3 regions of the Aeromonas sp. 25-AL00135 genome follow, and region 1 is predicted to be linked to each of the others. Evidence: predicted binding sites of a transcription regulator. Region 1 holds the regulator's gene; each other region holds the start of a gene.
What was found. The regulator LexA, encoded in region 1, represses DNA repair genes until DNA is damaged. The targets are predictions, from matches to a motif close to ANCTGTNTNNNNANACAGNT.
Positions count from the first base shown of each region.

Region 2: a site for LexA is predicted at 6,164-6,183, ahead of ACW5XC_RS06435 (DUF4250 domain-containing protein). Genes of this name have one in related genera too.
Region 3: a site for LexA is predicted at 4,741-4,760, ahead of dinB (DNA polymerase IV). Genes of this name have one in related genera too.

Region 1 covers NZ_JBSTYQ010000024.1:10,100-17,967, reverse strand. The annotation lists gene ACW5XC_RS18690 (chorismate--pyruvate lyase family protein) at 1-184, shown strand, start outside; gene ubiA (4-hydroxybenzoate octaprenyltransferase) at 181-1,050, shown strand; gene plsB (glycerol-3-phosphate 1-O-acyltransferase PlsB) at 1,120-3,543, opposite strand; gene lexA (transcriptional repressor LexA) at 3,748-4,371, shown strand; gene ACW5XC_RS18670 (hypothetical protein) at 4,856-5,071, shown strand; gene ACW5XC_RS18665 (SCO family protein) at 5,281-5,907, shown strand; gene dinF (MATE family efflux transporter DinF) at 5,910-7,271, shown strand; gene trmL (tRNA (uridine(34)/cytosine(34)/5-carboxymethylaminomethyluridine(34)-2'-O)-methyltransferase TrmL) at 7,285-7,749, opposite strand; gene ACW5XC_RS18650 (ATP-binding protein) at 7,824-7,868, opposite strand, start outside.
Region 2 covers NZ_JBSTYQ010000005.1:201,613-209,480, forward strand. The annotation lists gene ACW5XC_RS06405 (thiopurine S-methyltransferase) at 1-321, shown strand, start outside; gene ACW5XC_RS06410 (insulinase family protein) at 654-3,440, opposite strand; gene sixA (phosphohistidine phosphatase SixA) at 3,603-4,070, shown strand; gene ACW5XC_RS06420 (DUF1107 domain-containing protein) at 4,204-4,410, shown strand; partial or broken gene ACW5XC_RS06425 (DMT family transporter) at 4,575-5,491, shown strand; gene ACW5XC_RS06430 (cell division inhibitor) at 5,652-6,137, opposite strand; gene ACW5XC_RS06435 (DUF4250 domain-containing protein) at 6,368-6,565, shown strand; gene ACW5XC_RS06440 (glycogen/starch/alpha-glucan phosphorylase) at 6,941-7,868, shown strand, end outside.
Region 3 covers NZ_JBSTYQ010000002.1:4,133-12,000, forward strand. The annotation lists gene ACW5XC_RS01585 (AmpG family muropeptide MFS transporter) at 1-972, shown strand, start outside; gene ACW5XC_RS01590 (nucleoside-specific channel-forming Tsx family protein) at 1,129-1,971, shown strand; gene ACW5XC_RS01595 (YajQ family cyclic di-GMP-binding protein) at 2,079-2,561, opposite strand; gene ACW5XC_RS01600 (ketopantoate reductase family protein) at 2,762-3,715, shown strand; gene ACW5XC_RS01605 (DJ-1 family glyoxalase III) at 3,753-4,313, shown strand; gene ACW5XC_RS01610 (hypothetical protein) at 4,425-4,631, opposite strand; gene dinB (DNA polymerase IV) at 4,763-5,818, shown strand; gene ACW5XC_RS01620 (methyl-accepting chemotaxis protein) at 5,885-7,868, shown strand, end outside.

The sequences.
Region 1 (7,868 bases):
ATTTGGCCATGAGCCTGCCCGCCGCGATCACCTGCAGCTGGCCCGTTTCGATGTTGCCGCCAATCCCCGTTGCCCGGCCGCCACTGTCTGGGGGCGTCGTTCCCGTCTGTTTCTGGGGCAGTGGCCACTGCTGGTGCACGAGCTGTTTCTGCCCTCTCTCGTCTGTGACAAGGAGCTGGAGTGAATCTGTTAACCAAGGAGCGGGGACTTGCCTATATGCAGTTGGCCCGCGTCGACAAACCCATCGGTACTCTGCTGCTGCTGTGGCCAACCCTGTGGGCGCTCTGGCTGGCCGCTGGTGGCCTGCCCAATCTCTGGGTGCTGACCGTGTTTGTGGTCGGCGTCTTTCTGATGCGCTCGGCAGGGTGCGTCATCAACGACTATGCGGATCGCAACTTCGACGGCCACGTCAAACGCACCGCTGGTCGCCCCTTGCCTACGGGTAGAGTCAAGCCGTGGGAGGTGCTGGCGCTCTTCTTCGTGCTGGCGCTTATCTCGTTTGGTCTGGTGCTGACCATGAATCCGCTCACCATCGGTCTGTCGTTTGTCGCCCTGCTGCTGGCGGTGAGCTACCCCTTCATGAAGCGCTTTATCTCCAATCCCCAGCTGGTGCTCGGGATGGCCTTCTCCTGGTCGATCCCGATGGCCTATGCGGCGCAGGCGGATGCCCTGCCGCTGGTGGCCTGGCTGCTCTTCTTTGCCAATCTGCTCTGGACCGTGGCTTACGACACCCAGTACGCCATGGTGGATCGGGATGACGACCTCAAGATCGGCCTCAAATCCAGCGCCATCCTGTTTGGTCGTTACGACAAACGGATCATCGGCGCATTGCAACTCTCGACTTTGCTGCTGCTGTTGGCGGTCGGGCAGCTGATGACGCTGGGGGGCTGGTATTACTGGGGATTGCTGGGGGCGGCGGTGCTGTTTGTCTATCAGCAGCGGCTTATTCGTGAGCGGCAGCGAGAAGCCTGCTTCCAGGCGTTTCTCAACAACAACTATGTGGGGGCGCTGGTGTTTGTCGGTCTGGTGCTCGACTACCTGCTGGCGTGACATGTTCCCGCGCAGACTCCGATAAAAAAGAAGGCCGCATCGTGCGGCCTTCTTTGTTTGCATTGCAGATCAGAGCTGATTGCCTGCCTGAATGGTGCGGCGGATCTTGTTGCTCAGCAGCGGCACTATATTGTCGGCCAGCGCCTGGAAGCGGCCGAGGTCCGGCTTGCACTCTGGGGAGAGGTAACCCTCTTTGCGCAAGGTGTGGATCAGGGTGCTGAACAGCTTCTGGTCGAAGAACTCGGGGGCGTTGATGCCGTGCAGGGTGCCGAGGCGCTCTGCCATCATCAGGCCGTCCGCCTCCAGCTGCTCCGCCTCGATATGAGGCTGGGCCAGCACCCGGGTCAGCACGATGGCGTAGCGTTGCAGGGTCTCCTGAATACTCTCCGCCAGCAGCAGCAGGCGCATCTGGTTGGCCGGATTGACCCAGTAGCCGTCATCGCGGGTCTCGATCAGTTGCTGGGTCTGCAGCGCGTCGAGCAGGCTGTCAACCAGCGCCGGTAGCTTCTCCTCTTCATAACGCAGGAACAGCTCGGTCTTGAGCAGCGGATAGATGTCGATGCAACGAGCCATGATCTCGCTGCGGGAGATCCCCTCGCAGCGTTCGATTAGTGCCGCCACCAGAGAAGGCATGGCAAACAGGTGGAGGATGTTGTTGCGGTAGTAGGTCAGCAGGATCGCCTGATAGCGGTCGAGACTGATGATCTGCCCCAGCTTGTCCTCGCTCACCTCGAACTTGTTGAGCTCCATCGCCTGATCCAGCAGGGTCTTGGCATCCTCATCCGGAATGGTGCTCTGCGGGCTGTAAGGCACCGCTTTGAGCAGATCCAGATAGGTGTTGAGCTGGGCCTGCAATTCGTCGCGGGTCAGGGCGTGGCGCTCGGCGGCCAGCAGCGCCAGCGCACTCAGGGTCAGGCCGTTGACCGCGGCAGCGCCGTTGATGCGGGTCATCAGCAGTTCGGCCAGATTGTTGACGGTGCCCGCCATCCACTCCGGACGCTCCTCTTCCCCGATGTGCTTTTTCCAGTCGGGGATATGTTCGCTCAGGTAGCTGTTGAGAGTCAGCGGCTCGCCGAAGTTGACGAAACCACGGCCGTAGTTGCGCAGCTTGCGCAGGATGCCGAGCACCTGCAGGAAGCTCTCTTTCTCCTTGCGACTCCCCTTGAGCTCGTTGTGGTAGGTGTTCACCTCCATCACGTGCTCGTAGCCCAGATAGACAGGCACCAGAGTGACCGGCCTGTCCAGCCCGCGCATCATCGCCTGCAGGGTCATCGCCAGCATGCCGGTCTTGGGCGGCAGCAGACGGCCGGTACGGGAGCGACCGCCTTCGGTGAAGAACTCTACCGAGTAACCCTTGGCAAACAGCAGGTTGAGGTATTCCCGGAATACCGTGCTGTAGAGCGGGTTGCCCTTGAAGGTGCGGCGAATGAAGAAGGCGCCGCCGTGGCGGAAGATGGGGCCCGCCGGCCAGAAGTTGAGGTTGATGCCTGCCGCGATATGGGGCGGCACCATCCCCTGGTGGTAGATGACGTAGGAGAGCAGCAGGTAGTCCATGTGGCTGCGGTGGCAGGGAACGTAGACGATCTCGTGCCCTTCCTGCGCCAACTGGCGTACCTTCTCGGCGCCATTGACCGACAAACCGCGGTAGAGCTTGTTCCACAGCCAGCCGAGGAAGCTCTCGCCCAGGCGGATCAGCCGGTAGGAGAAGTTGGAGGCGATCTCGTCCATGTAGCCATGGGCACGCTTTTGCGCCTTCTCGAGGCTGATCCCCTCGCGCTGGGCCTCCTCTTCAATCGCCTGCTGGATCACCGCGGAGTCGAGCAGCTGCTTGAACAGCAGGTTGCGGTTCGGCAGTTTCGGGCCGGTGGCAGCCAGCTGCTGACGGCTGAAGTGGGTACGGGCCACTCGCGCCAGCTTGTGGGCGATCGCCTCGTCGGTGCCGTGCTTGTCGGCCATGTAGCGCAGGGAGAGCGGCGGCGAGAAGCGCACCAGATTCTCGCGACCCTTGAGGATCACGATAAGCGCCTTCTTCAGCCGGTTCGGCGCCAGGCTGCTGATGATGTTGAGGCCTGAGGCTTCTTCCCCTTCCCGACCCGGAGCGCGGCCCCAGAACAGGGTGACGGGCACCACCTGGATATCCAGCTCGGGATCCTGCTTGTGCAGATCCAGCAGCTGGTGGAACTCCTGCAGAAAGGGGAGCGGTTTGCTGCGTTTGCCAAACAGGGGAGGCGGACGATCCAGACAGACATAGCGCGGCAGCAGCTGGCCGTTCAGTTCCAGCGGCGTGAAGGGACCGGGCAGACCGAGATCCTCGCAGCATTGCTGCAGGGTCATCAGGTCGGTGATCGAACTGGTTTTCAGGGCATAGACGATGGGTCTGGCCGGATCCAGATTGAGTTCTGTGATGGGATTTTCCGGCAGGCTCTTGTGATTGACCAAGCCGCTGACCGGCCATTGCAAGATGGCTCTGGAAATCTTCTGTCCTAGGGACATGTGCGTCTGCTCTCCAAAAAAATGCGGCGTGAGCATAGCAAATCGACAGCCCCTTGTCGCCGAGAGGTACGATGAGTCGGCTGCGCAGGATCAAAACAGCAGTAAATGAGGGGTTGGTTGCGACAAATGTCAGCTGCGCCTTGCCTTGGCCACTGCACTGTATATACTGCCAGTGTGCTGTATAAAAAGACAGGTGCCAATTCTATGAAACCCCTTACCCCCCGCCAGGCCGAAGTGCTGGAGCTGATCAAGGTGAACATGAGCGAGACCGGTATGCCGCCGACTCGTGCCGAGATTGCCCAGAAGCTTGGTTTCAAGTCGGCCAATGCGGCCGAAGAACATCTGAAGGCCCTGGCCAAAAAAGGGGTCATCGAGATCATGCCGGGCACGTCCCGCGGCATTCGCCTGTTGCTCGAAGAGGAAGAGGTGCTGGAAGAGAGCGGCCTGCCGCTCATCGGCAAGGTTGCCGCCGGTGAACCTATCCTGGCTCAGGAGCATATCGAGAGCCACTATCAGGTTGATCCCGCCCTGTTCCACCCGCGCGCTGATTTTCTGCTGCGGGTGCAGGGGATGAGCATGAAGAACATCGGCATTCTGGATGGCGATCTGCTGGCGGTGCACAAGACCCAGGAGGTGCGCAACGGTCAGGTGGTGGTCGCCCGTCTCGATGAGGATGTCACCGTCAAGCGCTTCCAGCGCAAGGGCAGTCAGGTATGGCTGTTGCCGGAAAATGAAGAGCTCTCCCCCATCGAGGTGGACCTCTCCTGCCAGCAGCTCACCATCGAAGGACTGGCTGTCGGGGTGATCCGCAACGCCGACTGGATGTAATCATCCCCGCCAACTGCGTTTGCCACACGGCCTCCTTCGGGAGGCCGTGCTGTTTCTGGCACACTTTCCCTGTCATATCAAACAGATCATCGGCGGCGGCATTTTTGTCCTGCGCGACCGGCTACCAATCATCCATTTCAGATATATGCTCAGATCAGTGCCCTGTCGCCGAGACAGGGCTTGGCACCTCCCTCTGACCATCGCAATGCGCCGGTACGGAAGGGCCGGTAACAACGAGAATCGGGCAGTACACCTTCACGGGATATGAAGGGGGAGTGGGGAGATCCCGAGCCTTGTCGGGCAAAGGGGACCACTCGTAATGGTTGCAGATAGTCGTGACGGGCCTGTTCCCAGTTCAGGCCGACGAAGCAACATGACCTGTCGGTCAAGGAGGACTGGTATGGCATCAAGATCGCCATGGGATTCAGAGGCTGGGGCTGCGCCAGCGGAATCGTCAATCACCCGTTTTGTCAAAGGTAGCCGGATGACCTGGTTTTACGGTCTCTGGCTGCACCATCGTGGTTCGCACTGGACGCTCTGGCTGGGATGCCCGAAAGAGAAGGTGGTGCGTCTGGTGCTGCTGTTCAAACGGGGTCACGGTGATCGCCAGGGGGAAGAGGGCTGGCTGGCCCCCGTGATTCCCATCGGCGTGCGGGCCATCGGCAAGATGTTGCAGCAGGGGCGTAACGCTCGCCCCTGAGCAGAAGAGACCAACAAATCCATCCATAACCGGCACCCGAGGGGGCCGGTTTTTTTATGGCCGCAACTGGCGATTAATTATGCCAAATGGTCGACTCCTGACAGGGCGTTGCACAAGGTTGAACCACCTTGGCGGCTCGCTGGGGTACAATGCCCCCTCTTGTCCGGTCACTGCTGGCCATCTGCCTCGAACTGAAAGGGTCTCTTGTTATGATGAAGCTCCGCTATCCCCTGCTCTTTCTGCTGCTGACAGCCTGCCTGATCCTGGTGTTCTACGCCACGCAGCCAGAGCAGCCGGAACAGGCCGATTATTATCCGGCGGGGCGGGACATCAATGATTTCGCCTTTACCGATGCGGACAACCAGCCGTTCACTCCTGCCAACCTGAAGGGGCACTGGACCTTCCTGTTTGTCGGCTACACCTTCTGCCCCGATATCTGCCCCACCACCCTGGCAGATATGCGTTCCGTCTATGACCAACTGAAGAAGATGGCGCCCGACAGTCAGGTGGTGTTTATCTCGGCGGATCCCCAGCGTGATGATATTCCACGTCTCAAGACCTATACCGCCTTCTTCAATCCCGAGTTCAAGGCGGCCACTGCTCCCCACGACAAGCTGTTCCCGTTCGTGCGCAATCTGGGGCTGATCTACTCCATCGCCAATCAGGGGGAGAAGGATTACCTGATCGATCACTCCGCCTCCATCGTGCTCATCAATCCCAAGGGCAAGCTGCAGGCGGTATTCCGCCCGCAGGTGGCGCCGGGTCAGGTGCCCCGGGTGCAGATGGCCACCATGCTCTCTGACTTCGCCCGCATCCTGAAGCTGGCAGGCCACTGAGCGTGACCCCAGCTGTTGCCCCCTGGTGGCGAGATCCCTCTCGCCACCGCGCTGTGTTTGCGCTCGCCCTGCCCATGGTTTTCTCCAATATCACCACCCCCTTGCTGGGGCTGGTGGACACCTGGGTGATCGGTCATCTCGGTCAGGCCTGGTTTCTGGGGGGCGTTTCGGTCGGTGCAACCCTGATCAACCTCATTTTCTGGCTGCTCGGCTTCTTGCGGATGTCGACCACCGGCCTGACGGCGCAGGCGCACGGCGCCGCTGATGGTCGTGCCCAGCTCGATACCCTGCTGCGGGCGCTGGGGCTGGCCATTGCTCTCGGCCTGACGCTGCTGCTGTTGCTCTTCCCGCTGTTGCCACGGCTGATCGCCCTGAGTGGCGGCTCGCCCGAGGTGCAGCTCTATGCGGGCCAATATGTGGCGGTGCGGATCTGGAGCGCCCCGGCGGCGCTCTGCAATCTGGTGATCATGGGCTGGCTGCTGGGGATGCAGGATGCCCGCAGCCCCATGGTGATGCTGATCCTCACCAATCTGGTCAATATGGCGCTCGACGCCCTGTTTGTGCTCGGGCTCGGCTGGCAGGTGCGGGGTGTGGCGGCGGCCTCGGTCATAGCGGACTACTGTGCGCTGGCAGTCGGCATCTGGCTGGTACGCCGTCAGCTGTGGCAACTGGCGCCGACGGTGTGGCTGGATGGCTGGCAGCGCTGGCGACAGCTCGCGCCCATGGTGCGGCTGCTCGGTCTCAACCGCGATATCTTCCTGCGCTCCCTCTGTTTGCAGCTCTGCTTCGCCTTCATGACTCTGCAAGGGGCACGACTGGGGGATGTGGCGGTGGCCGCCAATGCGGTGCTGCTCAACTTCCTGATGCTCATCTCCTACGGGCTCGATGGTTTTGCCTATGCGGTGGAGGCCATGGTAGGACGAGCCACCGGTCAGCGGGATCGGCAGAAACTGCGGGAGGCCATCGTGCTCAATCTGGGCTGGGCCGCCCTCATCGCCAGTGGTTTTACCCTGGTGTTTGCCCTCTTTGGTGCCCACCTTATCGGCTATATCACCGACATTCCGGCCGTGGTGGCGGAGGCACATCGTCAGCTTCCCTGGCTGATCGCCATGCCCTTGCTGGCGGTCTGGTGCTTCCTGCTGGATGGCGTGTTCATCGGGGCGACCCGGGCGCGGGAGATGCGCAACAGCATGTTGATGGCCGCCTTTGGCGGCTTCTTCCCGATCTGGTGGCTCTGTCAGTCGTGGGGCGTGGCCGCGTTATGGGCGGCGATGGCGGCGCTGATGGTGGGGCGCGGCCTGTCGCTGGGGGTCACTTGCTGGCGGCTGGAGCGCAGCGGGCATCTGCTCGACGCCCGCCACTGATCATCGGTGGCGCTTACATGGCACCGTCGTAGCCGAGCTGGCGCCAGCTCTCGTAGACAAAGACAGACACCGCGTTGGAGAGGTTCATGCTGCGGCTCTGGGGCACCATAGGGATGCGTAGCCGCTGCTCGAATGGCAGACTCTCGATGATCTCGATGGGCAGGCCGCGACTCTCCGGGCCAAACAGCAGGGCGTCGCCAAGGGCATATTGTGCTGCCGAGTGCGCGGTGCGGCCCTTGGTGGTGCAGGCAAACACCCGCTTGGGCGCCACGGCAGCCAGAAAAGCCTCATAGCTCGGCCAGCGCTTCACCTCGGCAAACTCGTGATAGTCGAGTCCCGCCCGCTTTACCCGCTTGTCATCCCACTCAAATCCCAGCGGCTCGATCAGATGGAGCCGGTAACCGGTATTGGCGCAGAGCCGGATGATATTGCCGGTGTTGGGCGGAATTTCCGGTTGGTAGAGGACGATATCGAGCATGACGAGCTCCTGCAAAGAGATGTAAAGCCAAGAAGGGGCGCCAGCATACCCAGCGCCCGTCCGGATGAAAAGGATCAGGCGATGGGCAAGCGGATGGTGATGGTTAGCCCGGTCGGGTG
Region 2 (7,868 bases), on a different contig from region 1:
CTGGGTCGCCGTTACCGGCTGGTCTATGACCGCGCGGCGCTGATCGCCCTGCCGACCGCGATGCGCCGCCAGTATGCAGCCCTGATCAGTTCGCTGGTCGAGACCGGTGGCCAGATCCTGCTGGTGACCCTTGAATATCAGCCGGAGCAGCAGAGTCAGCCCCCCTTCTCGGTGGGGGAGATGGAGGTTCGGGCGCTGTTCGAACGGGACTTTCGTATCGAGGTGCTGGGGCGCGCTGCCGAGGTGGATCACCCGCGGGTGCTGTCGGGTCAGCTCTCCTACTTCGATGAGGTAGCCTACCGGCTGGTTCGCCGGGGTTAACGGGCAGCTAACGGTCAGGCAAAGGGTGATCTGCGCCGACAAATCGTCGGGCTGTGCGCTCTTCGCTACCTCCTTTGACGTAGATCAACGTGACTGGCAGGGGGAGTGCCTAATATGAGGCTGTTTCTCAATCACTGTTGGCATTGCAAAGCGAGTATCGGGTCTTTCCCGCTTGCTGATCAGCAACTCAGTGTCTGATTTTCACGCTCATGTTCACTTTTGGCGGCTTTGGTCGCAATTGTTATGGTTTTTCCAGCCGACCCTGATGGGTCGGCTTTTTATTGCCTGCGATATGCCGTGGGAATGGAAAAACGGGGGATGTCGAGGCCTGATCAGGCCTCGAAGGTGGCGGCATTGAGCCGAAATGCCCGTGGATCGTCGATAAACTGGCCGGTGATCCGCTCGTCATGTTCGTGCCCCTGACCATAGCTGCAGAGGATCAGCCGATCGGAGGTGCGCGAGCGCAGTTGGGTGATAAAGCGCACCAGATCGGCGCGGCTCAACTTGCCCACCTCGTCGCAGACTCTTTCGCGCTGATCAAACCCCAGATCCTTGTTGCCGATGCTGACCCACAGCCGCTGGCCGCGACTGCGCAGGTTGGCATCCCGCTCACTGAGCTGGGCTTGCAGCCCCGCCTTGCTCTCTTGCCACTGCTGCTCGGTAAATTCGAGCATGGCGAGTGGGAAGAGGTCGATAAACTCCTCCACCGCATCGAGCAGGATCTGCGGCCCCGCCACCGGCGACTGGATATAGAAGATCAGGCCCGGATGGCGATTGAGGGGCAGGTTGCCGGCACCCACCACATACCCCAGTTGCTGGCGGGTGCGCAGCTCGTGGAAGAAGGTGGAGGACATGATGTGGTTCGCCAGGGTGAAGCAGGCGAGATCCCGCGCCCGGATGGTGCGGGACTGGTAGTAGACCAGGAGCGCCGAGTCTTCGTGATCGCAGCCCTGCTCGCGAATAAGGGTGCCCCTGTCCTGAATGGAGATGAGCGGGCGGCGGGTCTCGCCGCTCGGCTTGCTGCTGGTGCCATTGATGTCACTCAGGTGACGCTCCATCAGGGCTGCAAGCTCCAGCGCTTCGGCGGCAGTCCAGTCGCCGTGTACCAGCGCCTCGACATGCACCTCGCCAAACAGCTGGGCCACGAAGCCGGGCATCTCCTCCAGCTCGACGGTGCGCAGGTGGCGCAGCAACTGCTCGAACGGCGGGTTGTTGGGTTGCAGCAAACTGGTGAGCTGGTTAAAGAGCTGGGAGATGGGGCGCGCCTTGGACTGGTTATCCCAGTTGCGGATGAGCTGCTCCTTGATCTCGGCGAAGCGGCCCGGATCCGGATACCCCAGGGTGCGGTTGCCGAGGATCATGTCGAGCAACAGCGGCTGCTTGTCGGCAAAGCCGCTCAGGTTGATGGTAAAGCCCCCCTGATGGGCATAGATCTGGTAACCCAGTCCCGCCAGCTCCGCCGGATAGGTGAGGGCGTTGAGGTGGTCGGCCAACAGCTCCACGGCGAGGCGCGCCATGGCGATATTGCGCGGATTTTTGACCGCATGTTCGCTGTCGATGGAGATATAGAGATTGCCCTTGGGCACGCTGAACAGGTGCTCATGGAGGTGCCATAGGCGAAAACCGGGGCGATCGATAAGGCAGGCGGGCATGTCGGCGGCAAGCTCTGGCGTGCGCGGATCGAGCCGGCTGCTGATAAAGGGGTTGGGCTTGGGCAGCGCCAGCGCCGGATCGGGCTCGCTCTGCTGCCAGCGAATTTTCTCGGCCTCGGTAATGGTTGTCACGCTGTAGGGGGTCTGATACCAGCGGGCCAGCCGATCGGTCGCCACTTCCGGCGCAGTGATGGTGATACGCAGGTTGTGCGGGGTGAGCTTGGCGAGGAAGCGGCGGATCAGCCCCTCGTCATATTCGCGCATCATGTAGTCGCCGTAGAGCAGATCCTCTGGTTTGTAGCTAAAGAGGTTGAGCACCAGCCCCGACACCGTATCGAGGGGGCGGCCGCGCTCCTGAAAGCGGAACGCCGATTCGAGCACGGTCCGTTTTTCGTCGTAGCGCCAGCTCTGCAGCCCTTCGCGGCCAATCAGTTTCAGATAACCAAACAGGGCGGCGAGGATGTCATCCACATGCTCAAGGCCCAGAGGGGTGAGGCCGAAGTTGACGCCAAAATCCTTGAAGTTGGCGCCGCTGATGCCACCACCTGCCGAGAGCTGGTTGACCCAGCCTTTCGCCTTGAGCAGGGAGAGCAGGCTGCCATCCCCCTCGTAGCCAATCAGATGGCTCAGGAAGGTGAGGGGCTTTTTGTCGTAAAACTCGTCCACATTGGGCAAGGGGAAGCTCAGCGACAGCTTGCGGGTCTCCTTGACCGGATTGATGTGGATGCGCACGCCGAGATCATCGAGCCGGTAGAGTGGCATGGTGAGGGTCGGGGTTCCCAAATTGCGATTCAAAATGGGAGCAAAGTAGCGACAGCACCACTGCAACTGGGTATCGATGGATTCCGGCGAGATCATCACCAGCGCCATGCGATCCGCGCTGTAGTGGCTTTCGTAAAAACGGATAAGGTCGGAGCGCAGATCCCGCCCCGGCAGATCGGCCAGGGTATCGAGGTTGCCCACCGAGAACTTGGAGAAGGGGTGTGCCGGGTTGACCGTCTCTTTATGCACCTGATAGCTGCGGCGCATATCGTCCTGCAGCTTGAGGCGATACTCGGAGTCGACCGCGTTGCGCTCCTTGTCCACCCACTCCGGATCAAACGTGGGGCAGATAAAGAATTGGGAGAAGCGATCCAGCCCCGCTTCGAAGAAGCCGTTGTCGATCTCGAAGAAGAAGTTGGTGAACTCGGTACCGGTCCAGGCGTTGTTGCTGCCGCCATGACGGCTCATAAATTGCTGGTACTCACCAGGCTTGGGGTAGGTGCAGGTGCCGAGAAACAGCATGTGCTCCAGAAAATGGGCCATTCCCTGCCGGTCGGCGGGATCGTCAAAATGGCCGGTATTGACCGCCAGCGAGGCGGCAGATTTGTCGGTGTCGGGATCACAAATCAACAAGACCCTGAGCCGGTTGGCCAGCTCCAGAAAATGGTATTGCCGATGGTCATTGGGACTGGCATATGGGCTCATTGGCGTGTGACTCACGTTGGATTTATTTGAATTTAAACATGATTATCGACCCCGCTATCCCGTCAGGCAAACCCTTTTCTGAGAGGTAGCGCAATTGTTTCCACACCCGTGGCGGGGTAAGATCCCCCGGCTATCAAAACAGGCCCGTTGGGCGAGGTTGTAATGAAGATCTATATCATGCGTCATGGCCAGGCTGGCATGAATGCGAAAACAGATGAACAGCGTCCATTGACCGAGCAGGGTATTGAAGAGTCTATCCAGATGGCCCGCTGGCTGGCGCCTCAGCTGATTGGCCCGCTGGATCGGGTGATCCACAGCAACTATCTGCGGGCACGCCAGACCTGGCAAGCCATATGCAGTGAATTGCCTGACGCAGCAGCCGTTGAAGAGAGTGGCGACATTACCCCTTACGGTGATCCCGCTTTCGTGGCCAGCTACCTCACCACTTTGGCGCAGCAACATGACCAGATCCTGATGGTCAGCCATCTGCCGCTGGTGGGTTATCTGGTGCAAAGCCTCTGCCCGGCCGCAGGAGCACCCATGTTCGCCACCTCGGGGATCGCCTGTATCGAGTGGCACGATGGCAAAGGAGCCTTGCTCTGGCTCGAAGGGCCGCATACAATAGGCTAAAAGTTAATAAAAAGTTATGGATTGAATTTTTTGGGAAGAGATGGGCGAGTTTTCCGGATTTTTATAAATACTTTACGGAATTAATTCGCAGAAGCTGCTGTCATACGGATACAACTGCAAGAGGTTGCAAACGATGAGAGTGTTCAAGAAGTACCTGCCACTGATGGTGGCAAAGCATGTCAAAACCTTCTTTAAAGGTCGGATTTACATCCATGGTCGGGGGCGGTTTGATTTCCAATCCGGTTTGTTGCTGATGCCGAATCCGGCGGATATTCCCCACCGCCAGACAGTCACCGAGGTCAACGAGCTGATCTCCAGACTGCACATGGATGCCGCGTGATGCGCTTCTGAACCTGTTTCTGCACTGATATGCCCGCACTTTTGCGGGCATATTTGTTTCTGGCGACTGGCGTTCACCATGTGGCTGTTCAGGCCCACATCTTTGTTTCTCTTCCATCGCCCCCTATACTGGCCCGCTGTTGTCTCTTCGGTCTGGATCCTCTCATGCCCCTTGCCTTTCTGTTTCCCTTCTCCTGCATTGCCATTTGGGCTGGCAATGGCATCGTCAGCAAACTGGCGGTTGGCGTTTTGTCTCCTGCAGCCTTGGCCTGGTCGCGCTGGGTGGTGGCTGCGCTGGTATTAAGTCCGTTTCTGGCCCGTCGGGTATGGCGTGCGCGTGCCCGTCTGCGCGCTGGCCTTTGGCAGATCGCCATGCTGGCTTCGCTGGGCATGGTGCTTAACCAGACTTTTGGTTACTACGCGGCGCAAACGCTGGGTGCCACCGAGATGGGGTTGATGATGGGTCTGACGCCGCTGCTGACCGTGTTGTTCAGCATCTGGCTGCTGCGCGAGCGGCCCACCTGGGGCGCTGTGCTGGGGGCGCTGCTTTCCATCCTTGGCTTGTCTATCTTGCTGGGGCAGGGGGATCCTACCCGGCTGTTCACTCAAGGCATTCATATCGGCTCTGTCTATATGCTGATTTCGGCCGGTACTTATGCCCTTTACAGCGTGCTGCTCAAGAAGTGGGATCTGGGGCTCGACAACTGGTCGTTGCTCTACGGTCAGGTGATCTGCAGTGTGGTGATCCTGACCCCCTTCTTTTTGCTGGTGGATGGCCAGTGGCCGGATGGTCGGGCCCTGTGGCTGATCCTCTATGCCGGTATCCCCACTTCGGCGCTCTCCCCCTGGCTCTGGATGCAGGGGATCGCCCTGCTCGGCGCCAACCGTACCGCCATCTTTATGAACCTGCTGCCGGTGATGACGGCTGGCCTTGCCATCACCCTGCTGGGTGAGCGGTTGACCAGCTATCACCTGATCGGGGGGGGCTGACCCTGCTGGGGGTCTTGCTGGCACAGCTGCTGGTGCGTCCGGTGGTGATGGGTCGCCGCCGGGTAATGCTGGCTCCTTGTCCCGAAGAGTAATCTTGCTGTGAAAGCGTAGATGGGCCCAATGGCCCGCTTGGCCGCCAATGAAAAGCGCCTGCAGCAATGCAGGCGCTTTTCATTTTGCTGGGATTTTACTGAGTAATGATGGCAATGGCTTTGTCGTTGCAGCCATGCCCAAGAATGGCCAAATTTTAACTTAGTGATTTAGATAGATATCTTGCTCTGCATACGCCAGCAGAGGTGTGCCGAGGTTAGTCCGTTTCGCGCCAAAGAAGCGGGTGAGTACGCCAGATTGCTGTCCCAGTCGCTGCAGCTTGACGTGATCCAGCTCGATCTGCTCAGGCAGCCAGGTAAATACGGCGGCGCAGTGACCATTGCCCAGACTGCGCTCCAGGGTTTGCTGCCAGTTCTTGATTTTGGGGCTATGTACCACCAGCACTCTCTTGGGATCGATACCTCGCTCTTCCAGACGGCTGACTGTGGGGCGTCCCGGCGGGGCGATCAGCAAGATCCAGCCGGTATGAGCCTCCCCAAGCTTTGTCAGCTCGCTCAGAAACTGATCATCAGACTGGATAGTCACACCATAATGAGCCAACTCCGCTTTGCAGGCGGTTCTGGTGGGCCAGGGCTTGCTCATGACACGATTCATCGCAAAGGGCAGTGAGTGCAGGGGCTGGTTCATATATGGGGTTCCTGTATGAATATCCAAGCTGTATGTGTATACAGTAGTTATATCCTGTGGCAGTGACAAGGTGTTTTTGCTGAAAAATGTGATGGTGTTGGCATGTGTCGTTAGTAAGGTTATGTTTTTAAACACTATTTAATATAAAGCTGGTTGGGTGTTTTTCGTACTATGGACAAACCTTGCGTAACCGCCCATGGTTATACAGGTCATTTACAGGAGGTGCCGCCATGGATATCAGTACCTTGCAACATCTTGATGCCAACATCTTGCTGGGCATCATCAATGAGAAGCTAAGGCTTGAGTGTGACGGGTTGGAGGAGCTGCTGGCCTATTACGATATGAGTGAAGAGCAGTTGGCAGGACGTCTGGATCAGATTGGGTACCATTACGATCCATTGAGTAATCAGTTCAAGGCACATCTTTAAGGGTGCAATGATTGCTTCATATTTATACGGTAATTTTTCAGGCACATTGAAACCGGTTTCAATGTGCCGTCTTGCTGCCTATTTTCAGGGATTTTCAAGGCTTGGCAATCTCTGAAAACCTATTCATGCCAGAATATTTTTATTGTTTCATTAAGTTTATGATAATAAAGGGAATGCTTGTTTTTATGCGATCAATTAAAGGAAAGGGTTTTCAAGCTTTTCAGGCTGTTTTTATCGGTTAAAGTGTGACTTGCGTTAACTTTTAATTCTGCCGCTTTAGTTAGTATTCTCACGCCGGTACATATTTTGAGATAACAACAGCGCCGGTCCCGCAAGCGGGATAACAATTTTATTTGTAACGAAGGAATATGGTTTATGGCTACCAAGAAGAAGACAGACCAGGATCTCCAACTGGATAAAGATCAGCTCAAGGCGAGTATCGTGCGTCACCTGCGTTCTACCTTGGGAACAAGCGAACAGAAAGCCTCTCCCGAAGCGTGGTGGAAAGCCACTGCGGCGGCCGTCAATGAACAGGTGTACGAGCGCCTGACCCGCACTCAGCAGACTCATTTCAAGAAAGATACTCGTGCGATTCACTATCTCTCTGCTGAATTCCTGATGGGACGATTGACTTCCAACAACCTGCACAACCTCTCCCTCTACAAGACTTGCGAAGAGGCGCTGGGCGAACTCGGTCTGGAACTGACCGACCTGTGCGAACAAGAGCCGGACATGGCACTTGGCAACGGCGGCCTGGGTCGTCTGGCTGCCTGCTTTATCGACTCGCTGGCCACTCTGAACTATCCGGCGGTTGGTTACGGTATCCACTACGAACACGGTCTGTTCCGTCAGGAAATCCAGGATGGCCGCCAGATCGAGCGTCCGGACTCCTGGCGTGAATATGGCAACCCCTGGGAGATCTGCCGTCCCGAGTCGGTGCAAGAAGTGCCGCTCTATGGCTACGTCGAGACCGTGTTTGGTGACAATGGCGGCCTGAAGAAGGTATGGCACGCCGGTCGCAAGATTAAAGGGGTGCCTTGGGATATTCCGGTGGTCGGTTTTGGCGGTCATACCGTCAACATCCTGCGTCTGTGGGAATCCCGCGCCTCCGAGTTTTTCGATTGGGATGTGTTCAACGCTGGTGGTTATATCGACTCCCAGGCTGAAAAAGCCCAGGCCGAGACCATCTCCAAGGTACTCTATCCGAACGATGAGACCGATGCTGGTAAAGAGCTGCGTCTGATCCAGCAGTACTTCTTCTGTGCTTGCTCCATCAAGGACATCATGCGCCGCTACAAGCGGG
Region 3 (7,868 bases), on a different contig from region 1:
ATCGTCATCGACGCCTATCGCATTGAATCCGCCCCCGAGCGGCTGCAGGCGGCGATGGCTGCCTCCTACATGACCGGTTACCGGCTGGCGATGATCATGGCGGGCGCCGGTGCGCTGGCGCTGGCAGCCTGGTTTGGCAGCAACAGCGGCTATGACTATCGTGGCTGGCAGATTACCTATCTGGTGATGGCGGGTCTGATGTCACTCGGGGTCATCACCACGCTGTTTTGCCACGAGCCGGATATCGATCTGGCCGAGCAGGGCAAGCAACAGGCCGAACGCAAGGCGCTGCTCCTGGAAAAAGGGTGGCCTGCGCTGCTGGCGAGCGCGGGGGCCTGGGGCTATGAGGCGGTCTGGTGTCCGTTCGCCGACTTCTTTCGTCGCTATGGCAGCTCGGCGCTGCTGATCCTGGCTCTGATCGCCTGCTATCGGGTTGCCGATGTGGTGATGGGGGTGATGTCCAACAGCTTCTATGTGGATATGCAGTTCAGCAAGACCGAGGTTGCGACTATTACCAAGGTGTTTGGCGTCATCATGACGTTAATGGGAGCGGCCCTGGGGGGCGTGCTGGTGATGCGCTTCGGCACGCTGCGCATCCTGTTCTTGGGGGCGCTGCTCACCGCCAGCACCAACCTGCTGTTTGCCCTGCTCAATCAGGTTGGTCACAATCTGGAACTGCTGACGCTGATCATTTCCCTCGACAACCTCAGTGCCGGTATCGCTACCGCAGCCTTCGTGACCTATCTCTCCAGCCTGACCAATGTGGCATTTTCGGCCACTCAGTACGCCCTGTTCAGCTCGGTAATGTTGTTGCTACCCAAGTTGCTGGCCGGTTTTTCCGGGCAGGTTGTGGAGCAGATTGGCTACAGTGCCTTCTTTGTCGGAACCAGTTTATTGGGCTTGCCGGTGTTGTTGTTGATTGTGCTTGTCGCCAGAAAAGGGAGTGAGTTGCTCTCAACGGCTGACAAATAGCAAGCGTTTGCGTAGAATCGGGGGTGATTAGATTCACACTTCCGGATAAAGTTCCCGAGAAGTTGTTTCACCCCCAATTTTATTTGATTAGAATCCCTCTCGCTCCTTGTGGGCAGGCTACGGAAAACCTCAACTAACGCACAAGAGACCAATAAAATGGCCAAATTTACCAAGACTCTGATCGCTGCCGGTCTGCTGGCTGCTGCCGCTACCCCGGCCTTCGCTGCTGACTACAGCGGTGATATCCACAAGAATGACTACAAGTGGATGCAGTTCAACGTAATGCACACCATCGACCAGCGCCCTTTCACCACCGGTGAAGAGGACTACAACGATACCTATTTTGAAATGGAATTCGGTGGTCGCTCCGGCCTGTTTGATCTGTACGGCTATGTCGACGTATTCGATATTTTCGACTCCCGCCACAGCAACAAACACCATGGTCAGAACCTGTTCATGAAGTTTGCGCCGCGCATGTCTCTGGATGCTCTGACCGGTAAAGATCTCTCCTTTGGTCCTGTGCAAGAGCTCTACATTGCTAACCTGAACAACGTCGGCGACAAGCAGATGGAAAATCAGATTGGTCTGGGCGCCGATGTGATGGTTCCTTGGTTTGGCAAGGTAGGCATGAACCTGTATGCCCGTCATTCCACTGAGAACCAGTTCTTTACTCAAGAAGAAGGCGACTGGAACGGTTATCAGTTCTCCATGAACTGGTTCAAGCCCTTCTACACCTTCGGCAATGGTAGCTTTGTCTCCTACCAAGGCTATCTGGATTATCAGTTCGGTCTGGATACCCATGACCGTGCTGACCGTACCAGCGACAACCTGGCTACTTTCCACGGTATCTACTGGCATTCCGATCGTTATGCCGTTGGTTACGGTCTGAAGTACTTTATGGATGCTTATGGTACCAAAGATGGTTCCACTGCATTCGATGGTACTCCTTGGAAGAGCACCGGCTTCAGCCACTACTTCTCTGTTACCTACAAGTTCTAATAAAACTTGGGGTACAAAAAACCGGAGCATCTGCTCCGGTTTTTTTATGGCCGCGACTTAGATAGCGTGGCGCGAGTCATCAAGTGCGCCACGGCTGAGTGGATAAATCAGTCGCGGAAGTTCTGGAACTGCATCGGTTGACCCAGTTCGGCGCCACGGACCAGTGCCATGGTCTCTTGCAGATCGTCACGCTTCTTGCCGGTGACACGTACTTCATCACCCTGGATGGCGACCTGTACCTTGATCTTGGAGTCCTTGATCAGCTTGACCAGCTTCTTGGCGATCTCTTTCTCGATCCCCTGTTTGAACTTGACGGTCAGGTGGAAGCGTTTGCCGGAGTGAACCGAGTCACCCACTTCCATGGAGCTGTTTTCGATGTTGCGCTTGAGCAGGGCACCGCGCAGGATTTCGACCATCTGCTTGAGCTGGAAATCGGCATCGGCTTCCAGTTTTACCTCTTCCTTGTTCAACTCGAAGCTGGCTTCTACCCCACGAAAATCGAAACGGGTGGCCAGTTCACGATTGGCGTTGTCGACAGCGTTCAACACCTCGTTCATTTTGACTTCAGAGACAATATCGAATGACGGCATAGCCGGAGCTCCTCATGTTGCGTTATCGGGGGGCAAATCTACCAGAAAACGGGCAAATTTGCTGATTTTGATGGGGTTGCTCTGCTAGAATCCCCTGCGCACAGGACGGGTGGACCCGTTAGTGTCCACCAGCGACATCTTCACTTATCCCCGGTAACAGGTTGAGAGGATTGCAACCCTTACCCTGACAGAGTCACACCATGCCAAGCGGATTAAAGAATTCCCGACAGCCCGTTATTCCACCCGTTACTCCGAAGTGGTCGCTGTTGGGTTGTGGCGCCCTCGGCGGCGTTTTTGCCTCCCTGCTGACCCAGAGCGGTCAATCTACCCGTGTCTTGTTGCGCGAACATCATAAGTCCACGCTCCATCCGGGGATCGATTTCACCTCGCTGGAGGGGCATGTCCAGCTGCTCAATATCGAACGTGCATTTGCCGGCCAGCCGGGAAAAATCCAGCGTCTGTTGGTGATGACCAAGGCCAGTCAGGTGGTTGGCGCCCTGGCTCCACTGGTTGGCCATCTGGATGCTGGCGTGCCGATCGTACTGCTGCACAACGGGATGGGGATTGCCGAGAAGGTGGTCCAGATGTTTCCGCATAACCCGGTGATTGCAGGGGTGACCAGCCATGGTGCCATGAAAGCGGGCCATTTTGTGTTCCGTCATACCGGCAAGGGGGAAACCTGGTTGGGGCCATTTAACGAGGCAGCCAAGGCTCATGCATCACTGGCAGATGAGTTGGCGCAGGCATTGGGTCAGGCGGGTTGGGATGAGCAGATAGTGGCACGCCAGTGGCAAAAGCTGGCCATCAACTGTGCCATCAATCCCCTGACGGCCCTCTACAAGCTGAAAAACGGCGAGCTGGCTGGCCCCCGTTTTGCCGATGCCCTGCAGCAGATCTGTGTGGAGGTGGCGGATGTGATGTGCGCCGAAGGAGTTGCAACAACGGCAGAGGAGTTGCAGCGTCGGGTGATGACAGTGGTGGAACTGACCGCTGACAATTACTCCTCCATGCATCAGGATATGGAGCTGGGACGCGAGACCGAGATTGAGGCCATCACCGGCTTCCTGCTGGCCAAGGCTGCCCGGCATGGCATTGCCGTACCGGTCAATCAGGGTCTCTATCAGGCGATTAAAGAGAAGAGTCAGGCCGTCTGATCTTTTACATGGCAGAGCAAGCTGCAAGGAGGCGAACGTGAGTGTACTGGTGCTGGTGGCCCCCGGGTCGGAAGAGATAGAGACGGTCGCGATTGTCGATATCCTGGTGCGCGCCAGCATCGAGGTGGTGCTGGCCTCTTGTTGCCCAGCCGGATCGCGGCAGGTGAAGGCATCGCGCGGGGTACAGCTGGTGGCTGATTGTCATATCGACGAGCTGACCCGTCGGGACTTTGAAGCCATCGTGGTACCCGGTGGTTTGCCCGGCAGCGAAGTGATCCGCGATACCCCGCTGGCCATCGAACGGCTCAAAGAGCAGGCCGCTCTTGGTCGCTGGCGCGCAGCCATCTGCGCCGCCCCTGTGGTGGTGTTGCAACATCACGCTCTGCTGGATGATGCCATCGTCACCTGTCATCCCGGCTTTCAGTCCCGACTACCGACATCGCAACTGTCACATGAGCGGGTCGTCAGGGATGAGGCTCATCGCCTTATCACCAGCCAGGGTCCGGGCAGTGCCATCGAGTTTGCGCTTGAACTGGTTCGGGTGCTGCGTGGGGATGATGTGGCTACCGCCGTGGCTGGCCCTATGGTGCTGCCTTGAGCGCACTCTGTTGCTGAATCAAACTAGCCATGCTTTGAAAACCGGGCCCCGGTCATCTTGATCGGGGCCCGTTTGTTATCTGCCGTTGTCGGTCACGCCATCTTGTCCGGCTCAGTAGTCGTACTGTTTGCACTTCTTCTTGCGAAACTCTTCACGCCAGCGTGACAACTCTTGCTCTGTGCCGAGTGTGTCCCCTTTCTTGATGGCCTGTTCCAGTATCTCAATCCGGTCGTACAGCCAGCGGCACTCTGCTGTCGGGTTGTTCTTGCCGATGCCGGTCAACGGCAGCAAACAGAGTCCCAACCAAAGATATTTCATCCCGAAAGCTCCTTGTCATTGTGGTGGTAAAGGTCTCCTTGGAGTCTACTATTTTAGCCGCAACGAGAGAGATAGAGCCGCGGTTATCCTTGGGGTAAGATGATGCCATGTCTGTTTATTTATACAGTGGTATGCGCAAGATCATCCATATCGACATGGACTGCTTTTTTGCCGCGGTGGAGATGCGGGACAATCCGGCATTGCGGGAGGTGCCGCTCGCCATCGGTGGGGCCTCCGAGCGGCGCGGCGTCATCTCGACCTGCAACTATGTGGCGCGTCGGTTCGGGGTGCGCTCCGCCATGCCGAGCGCCCTGGCGAAAAAACTCTGCCCGCCGCTGGTACTGATCCCTGGGCGAATGGCGGTGTACAAGGATATCTCTCGTCAGCTCAGGGCCATTTTCCTCCGCTATACCGATCAGGTTGAACCGCTGTCGCTGGACGAGGCTTACCTCGACGTGACCCACAGTCGCTGCTGTGGCGGCAGCGCCACCCTGATGGCGCAAGAGATCCGGCAAGCCATCGTCACCGAACTGGGATTGACCGCTTCGGCCGGGGTCGCCCCCAACAAGTTTCTCGCCAAGCTCGCCTCGGAGCAGCGCAAGCCTGATGGTCTGTTTGTCATTCGTCCCGACGAAGTGGCCGAGTTTGTCTGCCAGTTGCCCCTCGGCAAACTGCCCGGGGTGGGGCGCAAGACCGCCGAGCGGCTGGAGGCGCAGGGGCTCTACACCTGTGAGGATGCGCGGGCCTTGTCGGCACAAGAGCTGTGCAGTCGTTTTGGCAAGCTGGGGGAGATGCTGACGACCCGGATCTGGGGGCTGGATGAACAGCCGGTGCAGGCGCACCGGATCCGCAAAACCATCGGGGTGGAGACCACCCTGGCGAGCGATGTTTGTGACGAAGCCGCCTGCCTGACGGTATTGCAGCAACTGCTGCCGGAGCTGGAGCGGCGATTTCAGCTGGCGTGCCCTGCCGAGCAGGTGATGGGGCAGGGAATCAAGCTCAAGTTTGCCGATTTCCACCAGACCACCGTCTATCGCAGTCAGGGTGGCTATCAGCCAGCCTTGTTCGTTCCCCTGCTCAAAGAGGGGCTACAGCGGGCGCAAGGGCGTTCGGTTCGCCTGCTGGGCTTGGTGGTGGGTTTGCCAAAAGAGGGTGAAGTTAATCAACTCTCGCTGGATTTGCTGTGAGAGAGTTAAGTTTTTGTTTATAAAGTCGATAATCTATCCATATCTGTATGACGTAGGAATATTGGCATGAGCGCTCTTTCTGTCCAGGGTCGGATTACCCTGATCGCCGGTTGCTGTCTGTTGGTGACAGCCGCCGCTCTGGTTGCCTCTTCGATTTACAACGCGAACAAGATGCAACAACAGGTGCGGCAAGCCACCATGCACGAGGCGCAGCAGTCTGCCGAGAACTGGATGAAGGCGATGGGCTCGGAGCAGGCGGCCAAGGTGACCAGCTATCTCGATGAGGCCTATTTCCGCGCCAGTTTGCTGGCGGAGAGCGTGTTGTTCCAGCGCAAGAATGCGGCTGAGAACTTTGTCCATTCGGAGGCGCTGCGCAGCGCCGTCAATCAGCAACTGCACGATGCCGTTGCCTCATCGACCAATCTGCTTGGTGTCTATGCGGTGTTCGAGCCTGATCAGCTGGATGGGGAAGACAGCAACTATCAGGGCTCAACGGCGCTGGGTTCCAACGACAAGGGTCGTTTTTCCAGTTACTGGGCCTACGACAACGGCAAGATAGAGCCGGAAGTGCAGAATGAGGATGTACTGGCCGATGAGAGCCCGACCGAGGCTGGTGGCATCGAAAACGAGTGGTATCGCTGCAGCATTCGCACCCGTGCCCTCTGCCTGCTGGAGCCCTATCTGGACGATGTGGGTGATAAACAGATATTGATGACCTCGGTGACGGTCCCGCTGCTGGAGCAGGGGACCTTGCTGGGGATGGTCGGGGTCGATATCTCGTTGGCCACTTTGCAGAGTTTGGTCAGCACCATGGACAAGGAGCTCTATGACGGCAAGGGCAGAATATTGCTGGTCAGTCACGAGGGGCGCGTGGCGGGAGCCGATGAGTTCGATGTGACCATGGGGCGTGGGCTGGATCAGAAGTATCAGGGGCTGGCCAGTGAGCTGAAAGGCTGGCTCAGTCAGGGTCAGGAGCTGACTCGCTGGAGCAGCGATGGCACCCTGTTGCAGACCTTTGTCCCGGTATCCATGCGTGGCACCGACCGTAAATGGGGCATCTACATTGAATTGCCACGGGCCGTAGTGCTGGCCTCGGCCCAGCAATTGCAAGATGAGCTGGCCAGTGAAGCCAATCGCAGCGTGGTCTCGCAGCTGTCGATCGGAGTGCTGATCTCGCTGGTTGCCCTGAGTTTTATCTGGTTGATGGCGCGCCAGATTGTGGCACCCATCCGCGCTGTAGTTGCCCGCCTTAAGGATATCGCCAGTGGTGAGGGGGATTTGACCCAGCGTATCGAGATCCAGCGGCAAGACGAGATCGGCGAGCTGGCCAAGTGGTTCAACAGCTTCCTCAACAAGTTGCAATCCACCATCAGTCAGGTGATTGATACCGTCTCCGGTACGCGCAACAGTGCCGAGCGAGCCGCGCAAGTGGCCGAGCGCACCAGCAGTGGCATGCAGGCCCAGTATCAGGAGATCGATCTGGTGGCGACGGCATTTGAGGAGCTGAGCGCCACCGCGTTGCAGGTCTCCGGTAATGCCGGCTCGGCGGTGGCGGCTGCCAACACCACTGATGCCGCGGCGCAAGAGGGCAAATATGTCGTTGCCGACACCCAGGAGGCGATGCGCAAGCTGATGACCATTATCAACGATGCCCAGCCGGTGGTGGAGCGGCTCTCGGCCAACAGCGACAACATCAATGACATTCTCATCGTGATCCAGGGAATTGCCGAGCAGACCAACTTGCTGGCGCTGAATGCGGCTATTGAAGCGGCGCGGGCCGGTGAGCAGGGCCGTGGCTTTGCCGTGGTGGCCGATGAGGTGCGCAATCTGGCGGGTCGCACCCAGAATGCCATCGTCGAGATCCAGACCCTGATCAGCCAACTGCAATCCGGTACCGGTGCAGTGGTCAAGGCGATCCGCGATGGTCATGGTCAGGCTGACGAGACCCTCGCCAAGGTGGATCTCTCGGTGCAGGTGCTGGAGCAGATTATCCAGTCGGTTTCCACCATCCATCAGATGAACGAGCAGATTGCCCGGGCGGCACAGGAGC